One region of the Pseudaeromonas paramecii genome, then DNA from elsewhere that is predicted to be linked to it. Evidence: riboswitches for the same ligand, from Rfam matches in the RefSeq annotation. Region 1 holds a riboswitch; the other holds the start of a gene.
The links. A riboswitch is a leader RNA that binds a small molecule or an ion and turns the genes downstream of it on or off. The one in region 1 is predicted to bind lysine.
Positions count from the first base shown of each region.

Region 2: another riboswitch for lysine. It lies ahead of lysC (lysine-sensitive aspartokinase 3); the one in region 1 lies ahead of ABD847_RS04525 (Na+/H+ antiporter NhaC family protein).

Region 1 covers NZ_BAABFC010000006.1:93,530-97,668, reverse strand. The annotation lists gene ABD847_RS04530 (thymidine kinase) at 1-23, opposite strand, end outside; gene ABD847_RS04525 (Na+/H+ antiporter NhaC family protein) at 112-1,680, opposite strand; lysine riboswitch at 1,763-1,935, opposite strand; gene ABD847_RS04520 (H-NS family histone-like protein) at 2,152-2,562, shown strand; gene rrtA (rhombosortase) at 2,683-3,222, shown strand; gene pyrF (orotidine-5'-phosphate decarboxylase) at 3,203-3,898, opposite strand; gene lapB (lipopolysaccharide assembly protein LapB) at 3,913-4,139, opposite strand, start outside.
Region 2 covers NZ_BAABFC010000010.1:182,074-186,212, forward strand. The annotation lists gene ABD847_RS08055 (heavy metal-binding domain-containing protein) at 1-125, opposite strand, end outside; gene lysC (lysine-sensitive aspartokinase 3) at 240-1,592, opposite strand; lysine riboswitch at 1,680-1,854, opposite strand; gene argA (amino-acid N-acetyltransferase) at 2,151-3,479, opposite strand; gene ABD847_RS08070 (HAD family hydrolase) at 3,714-4,139, shown strand, end outside.

The DNA.
Region 1 (4,139 bases):
AATTTATAGTGCAGGGATGCCATGTTGCTCCTTGAGTACGACGCAAGGGCCGCATGATGTCAAAAAAAAGGGCGCCCGTCAGCCACGGGCGCCCGATTGAGATGATGAGGCTCAGGCCGGTTGCAGCACAGCCCGCCGCCCCCACCACAGCAGGCAAGGCAGCAAGACTAGGCCCGTCACCGCCAGCCCCAGCAAGGCCGAGCCGCTAAAGCCCAGCGCCAGGTAACCCAGCACAGAGGCCAAGGCGATCAAGAGTGCATAAGGCAACTGGGTCACCACATGGTCCATATGATGACAACCGGCACCGGTAGAAGAAAGGATGGTGGTGTCCGAGATGGGGGAGCAGTGATCGCCAAACACCGAGCCTGCCAACACCGCGGAGAGCATGGGCAGCAGCAGGCTAGGCTCGCTGGCCATGGCCAGATCCCCCGCCAGCGGCAGCATGATGCCAAACGTGCCCCAGCTGGTACCGGTTGAAAAGGCCATGATACCAGCCAGCACAAACAGCATGGCCGGCAGCAATGCCACCGACGGTCCGGATTGGGTGAGCGATGCCAGGTACTTACCCGTCTCGATGTCGCGGATCACGGCACCGATAGCCCATGCCAGGATCAGGATGCGGATGGCTGGCCACATGGCCAGCAGCCCTTGTTTGAGGGCCAGGCCCCAGTGGGCCAGCGGCAACCCCAGGCGCAAGGCCAAACCACAGGCCACCAGCAGGGCGCTTGCCCCGCCCTTAACCAGTGACAAGCCAACATCGGTATTCTCCAGCGCCTTCAACAGTGAGAAGGCCGTGCCATCGGCGGCCAGCTTGCTCGCCCCGCTCGAGATCATGAAGAACACTGTGGCCACTACCAGGGTAACGATGGGCCAGGCCAAGTCCTTGACCTGCCCCCGTTCGGACTCCGGCAGCTCGGCAGAGGCCCCCGGCGGTATGCCACGGGCGGCATCGAACAGCTGCCCCTGGGCGGCGGCCGCCTCATGACGGGCCATGCTGCCCAGATCCAGATCCCGCAACACCACCACTGCCACCATCAGCAGCGTAAAGACGGCATACAGGTTCATGGGGGCCATGGCCACGAAGGTCGCCAGTGGGCTATGACCGGTAAGGCCATGGGAGGCCAGAATGCCGCCGATCAAGGCGATGATATAGGCCCCCCAGGAGGAGACCGGCATCAAGACGCAAACAGGGGCCGCCGTCGAATCCAGCAGGTACGCCAACTTGGCGCGAGAGATGCCATGCCGATCCGTCACCGGCCGGCAGATGGTGCCCACCGCCAAGCTGTGAAAGTAGTCATCAATGAAAAACAAAAAGACCAGCAGCCCCGTCATCATCTTGGCCTGCCGACGGCTGCGGATCCGCTGCTCGGCCCATAGGGCAAAGGCCCTAGTCCCCCCAGAGATAGCCATCAGGCTGATTAAGCACCCCAGCAGCAACAAAAAACCGATGATATTGAGATTCCAGCTGTTCCAGCTCTCCTCACTCCAAACGATGTTGATAAATTTGTCGGCCAGATATTGGGTCGTAGCACCAGGGGCGCCCATATTTAACAGCATGGCACCGGCCAGTATCCCGACGCCAAGGGAAAGCAAAACCCGCCGCGTGGTAATGGCCAACGCCACCGCCAGTAACGGGGGCAGTAGGGACAGCACAGAATCAGAATATTGGGCTAAAGCCATGATCTCATATCACCTATATCTAGGCGGAGATCTACAGAAGAGGGATGCAAAAGCAACCTGCTAGGCAGGTGATATACAGAACCCCTTCGGTAGCGCTCCATAGTGTTCAACTATGACAGTGCCGTTCCTTTTCGAAACGGCCCCAGCAGGCGATGATGATGCATACACCCACTTCGGCGTCGACTCCTTTCCCGGAACTTCACAGGAATCACCCTCTGAACCGGTACTTTTAGGCAACGCGCCTCTACTAAAGGTAAATCGCAGTGATTCTATCCACTAAAGCAGCGGTGTCAAGATAATCATGCTAGCAAAATCAAGTCTCACATGAATCGCATTTCTGGGTTAATGCCAATTGAATTTATTAAGTTAATATCTACGAGACTTTATTAAGAGTGAATCCTTGACTAATTAATATATTGTTTATAAATTTCGTTTAAATCCCCGCATAACACCTATCTGAGAGTTTTGATCATGTCTGAATTTCTGAAAGTTTTAATGAACATTCGCAGCTTGCGCGCTGCGGCACGCGAAGTCTCACTAGAACAGCTTGAAGAAGGACTTGAAAAGCTGACCGCTGTGGTAGAAGAACGCCGCAATGAGGAAGCTAGCCAGCGCGAGGCCCAAGAGGAGCGCAAGCGCAAGATCAACCAATATATGGACATGCTTCGCGCCGATGGCATAGATCCGGTTGAACTCAAAGAATTGATGGGCGACATTGAAAAGCCGGCAGGCAAACGCGCTCCTCGCCCGGCTAAATATCGTTATACCGATGAAGCTGGCCAAGAGAAGACCTGGACCGGTCAAGGTCGTCAACCGGTTGCTATTCGCACGCACATTGAAGCCGGTGGCAAGCTCGAAGATTTTCTCATCGAGAAGAACTAATTTTTATTTCGTCATTAAGGCCGCAATTGCGGCCTTATTTTTTACAGTCGAACACCCATGCCCCTCATTGAGCATCGCCCCCCACAAATATTCAGACGACGGCATATCGACATCATCTTGATGCTGGGTTTTTCGCTGTCGCTGATACTGTTGCAGCTGATCCACAGTCAGGTGATGGATTTAGCCTATCAACGGCAGGCCATTCTCCACGGCGCCTGGTGGCGGCTCATGACCGGTGGGCTGGTGCATAGCAACAGCCTGCATCTGTTGATGAACCTCATAGGCTTGCTGCTGATCAGTTGGATTTACCGCCCCAGTTGCAACCTGCTACAGCAAGTTGGCTGCTTGCTGCTTCTGGTGCCCTTGATCAACCTGACCATCTTGGGCTTCGATGCCCATCTCAACCGGTATGTCGGACTATCCGGGGCCCTGCACGGCCTGTTCTGTTACGGAGCCCTGAGCAGTCTGCGCAGAGGAGATCGGCAGCAGATCTATTGGCTGCTGGGGCTGCTGATCAAATTAATATGGGATCACTGGCATCAGGATGGCATCACCGCCGGTCTGATCGGGGTGGCCGTCTATGATGGCGCCCATTGGCTGGGCGCACTGTTTGGTCTCTTGCTGGGGGGGGCTCAGTGGCTCAGATCAGGCTGGCGTTAATGGCTTGCAAGGTGGCAACGGGATCTACCGCCTGAGTGATGGGGCGCCCTATCACCAAATAATCCGCCCCGACAGCAACCGCCTCGGCTGGCGTCAATACCCGACGCTGATCGCCCTGCTCACTTCCCGCCGGCCGTATCCCCGGGGTGACCAGTAAGAACTCGGCTCCCAGTCGCGCCTTGAGCAATTGAGCCTCCTGTGCCGAACACACCACCCCGTCCAACCCGGCCTGGTGGGTCAGACTGGCCAATCGCAATACTTGCTCCTGCGGTGCCAGATCGAGCCCTATCTGGGCCAGATCCCCTTGTTCCATGCTGGTCAGCACGGTGACGGCTATCAGTTTGGGCGCTCGCGCCCCATAGGGTACCAAGGCCGCCTTGGCGGCTTCCATCATCCGCAGACCACCGCTGGCATGCACGTTGACCATCCACACGCCCAACTCGGCGCTGGCCGCTACCGCCTTGGCCACCGTATTGGGAATATCGTGAAACTTGAGATCAAGAAATACATCGAAGCCCTTGCCCACCAACTGGCGCACGAACTGAGGGCCAAACAGGGTGAACATCTCTTTGCCCACCTTAAGACGACAGAGGCTGGGATCCACCTTTGCCACAAATGCCAGGGCAGCGGCCTCGTCCGCATAATCTAGCGCCACAATCACCTTGGGATCTGTCATAACTACTCCTGCTTTTATTCCCCATCCAAACCACGGATGGGCTTGATGGTGCCCCACCCCTTACAGGAGGGACATTGCCAAAAAATCACGCGGGACGAGAAACCGCAACGCCGGCAGCGATGCACCGGCTTGACGTTGATCTGTTCCTGTACCAAAGAGGCCAGCAAACCGAGGCTTTCTCTCGCCTCCTGGCTTCTGGCCTCGGCCAATTGATAACGGATCAGTCGATGAAACCCCTTCA
Region 2 (4,139 bases), on a different contig from region 1:
ATGTCGCGGATGCCGGCAAACAGATCCTTGAAGATATTGGCGCCCAGTATGGCCTCACCGACGACGATGCCGCGGTACTCGAGGATCTGTTTGCCTTCCAGGGTGGGGGTGGTGGAGAGGATCATGTCAGGTGACTCCGTGCTGAGGGTGAGGTGGCCAGCATAGCAGGGGCGCCACACGGGCACAAAAAAGGGCGCAGACAAGCTGCGCCCAACGGAGTAAAAGGACTTAAAGTGCGCTTAACCCAGCAGCTGCTGGTGCAGTCGCTGCACCACGCTGACGGCATCTGCCTCCCGCACCAGGAAGCAAAGATTGTGGGGGCTGGCCCCGTAGCAGATGAGGCGAATGTTGACGTCGTCCAGGGTGTCAAACACCCGGCTGCCGGCGCCATTCACCTCGCTCATGCGATTCCCGATCAGGGCCACTAGGGCCAGATCCTCTTCTACCTTCACCTTACACAAGGCACTCAGCTCGGCCAGCACAGCGTCACTGAGCATGCTCTTGCCGCTGGATTGACTGCCGGTGTGATCCAGGGTCAGGGAGACGCTCACCTCTGAGGTGGTGATGAGATCCACCGAGATGCGGTGCTTGGCCAGAATGCTGAACACCTCGGCCAGGAAACCGCAGGCCCCCAACATGCTGGGGCTTTGCAGGGTCAGCAATTGCTGGTTACGGCGCAGGGCCACGGCCCGAAACAGCGGTGTGCTGTCGGTCTTGCCGCGCACCCAGGTGCCACCGGCTTCGGGGGCCTTGCTGGAGCCGACAAACACCGGGATCCCTTTGCGCAGGGCCGGTTGCAGGGTGGCCGGGTGCAGCACCTTGGCGCCGAAGGTGGCCATCTCCGCCGCTTCGGCGAAGCTGATCTCGTCGATGGGCCGCGCCGAGCTGACCAGCCGGGGATCCGTGGTATAGATGCCGGGCACGTCGGTCCAGATTTCCAGCTCGCTGGCATTCAAGGCCTCGGCCAGCAGGGCGGCGCTGTAGTCACTGCCGCCACGACCCAGGGTGGTGGTCTGGCCTTCGGCATTGGCCCCGATAAAGCCCTGGGTGATGACGATGTGATCCGTCAGCAGCGGGGAGAGTTCCTGTTGGCAGAGGGTGCGCAGGGCTTCAATGGCCGGGGTGGCCTTGCCGAACAGGCTGTCGGTACGCATCACGCGGCGCACATCGAACCAGCTGGCCTTGTGCCCTTGCTGGGTGAGGAGCTCGGTAAACAGACGGGTGGACATCAGCTCACCCTGGGCCACCAGGCGATCCACCAGGGCCGCATCGGTTTCCTGCACCGCCTGTTCGGCCAGCTGGGCTACCTCGGCCAAAATGGTCTGGATCTGCTGGCAGGCCGCATCTGGCCGCCCCAAGGCATCCAGGATGGCGTCTTGAATATGGGTCAGTCGTGTCAGGTGGGCCTGGCGCTCTTCCTGGCTCAGGGTGCCCTGAGCCAGGGCGACCAAGAGGTTGGTGACGCCGGCACTGGCGCTGAGAGCGACCACTCGGGTCTGGGGATTCTGGGTCACGATCTTGGCACACAGTGCCATGGCATGGGCGTCCGCGACGCTGGTGCCGCCAAACTTGGCCACAGTAAGCTGACTCAACTCAAACTCCTTGTCTGCTGGCCATCGCCAGCGTTAGTCACGTCGAACAAGGGGAGTGCAGTCAGGCAAGAGGGGAGAGGTCAACATCTTGCCAGAAGCACTCCACCCGAAAACAGGTGGCAGCCCGAGGGATTCAGCCCACGCAGCCGACACAGTCTTGCCCCAACGGCGTACTGTGCCTCGGCGTTGCTCCCCCTGGCCGGCGATCATGGGAGTTGGCTCCTCCTGCCGGTTGCCTGGGCAACGCGCCTCTTCTGGTCCTGGTACCAAGTACCGGGGCGTAAAGGTTTACTTGCGGATCCCCTGACTGTCAACAGCCTTGGCGCAAAAATGCCTTCTGTTGCCAGTGGGAACCTTTTTTCTTGAGTGAAAACACTTTCAAAGTGTGATCTGGACTGGGATTTTTTGTTAACCAGTTGCAACACTGGCGTCAAAATGTGACGAGTGACACCTAATGAGCCAGATCCCGCTGCTATAGTCCACGGCGTGGAAACCAGAAATCTCCATTGCCAAAACGGGGCCGTAGTCTATTGCGGCCCCGCCTTTTTTTTGTCTAGATTACAACGACTTCATCAAAATCTTCGAGCGGCGCTGGTAGTTGTACAGCTTCTGCTTGGCCACCGGCAGATCCGCCACCTCGACAGGTTCGAAGCCACGCTCGCGGAACCAGTGAATGGAGCGAGTGGTCAGCACGAACAACTTCTGCAGCCGTTGCAGCCTGGCTTGCTCCTCGACCTTGGCCACCAGGCGATCGCCACGGTTGGAGTTGCGATAGTCAGGGTGGATCGCCACACAGGCCATCTCGCCCATGCCTTCCTCGGGGAAGGGATAGAGGGCGGCGCAGCCGATGACCATGCCGTCCCGCTCGATGATCTGGAACAGATCGATCTCCATCTCTAGTTGTTCCCGTGAGCGACGCACCAGAATGCCTTCCTCCTCCATGGGCCGGATCAGATCCAGGATGCCGCCAATGTCGTCTATGGTGGCACGCCGGGCCTGCTCGGCACTCTGCCGCACTATCTGGGTGCCGATACCGTCCCGGGTGAACAGTTCCTGCAGCAAGGAGCCGTCTTCGCGGTAGCTGACCAGGTGGCTGCGGGGAACGCCCGCCCGGCAAGACTTGATGGCGGCGCGCATGTAACGGGCGGTGCCTGAGCTATCTTCCCCCTGGGCCTCCAGTTGGGCCAGGCACTCCTCGGCCTGCTCGGGGAAGAGCTCGGAGACCACTTGTCCCGTGTGTCCTACCACCCCTTGGTTGGAGCAGAAGGCGATGAGCTTATCGGCCTTGAGATGGATGGCCACCTGGGCCGCCAGATCTTCGGCATTGACGCTGAAGCTCTCGCCGGTGACCGAGAAGCCGATGGGAGAGATCAGCACCACGGCGTTGTTGTTCAGCTGCCCCTCAATCCCCTGGGTATCGATGCGGCGCACCCGACCGCTGTGGCAGTAGTCGATGCCATCGTCCACCCCCAGCGGCTGGGCGGTGACAAAGTTACCGCTGACCACGTTGACCCGGGCGCCGGCCATGGGGGTATTCACCAGCCCCATGGACAGGCGGGACATGATCTCCAGCTGCAGACCGCCGCACACCTGCTTGATGATGCGGAAGCTGTCGCTGTCGGTGATGCGAATGCGCTTGTGAAAGCGGGAGCGGATCCCGGCTTGGGCCAGTTGGTTATCGATCTGCGGCCGGGCGCCAAACACCAGCACCAGCCGGATACCCAGGCTCTGCAACAGGGCGATGTCGGTGACGATACTGTTGAAGTTTTCATCGGCGATGGCTTCGCCGCCAATCATGATGACAAAGGTGGAGCCTCTGTGATGATTGACATAGGGAGTCGAGTGCCGAAACGCGCTCACCAATACTGCATCTCTTTCGCGAACCATGGCCGGTATTCCAACAGAAAAACTGGCGTTATGATGAGGAAAAATGCCAGGATGCGCAAGTATAAATAGTCACTAAAAGTGACTTTTTATGTTGATTGTGTTGGGGTGACATCCCGGCCGCTGCCGTGTATCGGCCAGGCATGGGGCTGGGTTTAGGCTTGAGCGGTGGCTCGACCTCTTCTTTAATAAAAGGGCAGCGGCAGGCCTGATGGCCACTGGAATAAGGAGTATGGCATGACGCAGATGGCAGTCTGTTTGGATTTTGATGGCACCCTGGTGGACTCTGAGCCCCTGCATTATGCCGCCTGGGCCGAGGAGTTGTCGGTATTTGGTGCGGCGCTGGATGAGGAGGAGTACCTGCGGCGCTTTGCCGGCATGGGCACCTTGAGTACGGCGGCCGTGTTGGCCCGGGAGTTTAAACTCGCCGTGTTGCCGGCAGAGTTGGCCGCGCGCAAAGGGGACCGCCTGATGACCCTGCTGGCCACCTCGCTGCCGCGCAAGGAGGCGGGGGCGGATGAACTGCTGGCCGGCCTGGCAGAGCTGGGAGCCAGTCTGGCGCTGGTGACCGGCGCTTACCGGCACGAGGTGCTGCCGGTACTCAAGGCCTTCGGCTGGCAGGAGTACTTTAAAGCGGTGATCACCCGGGATGATGTCACCCAG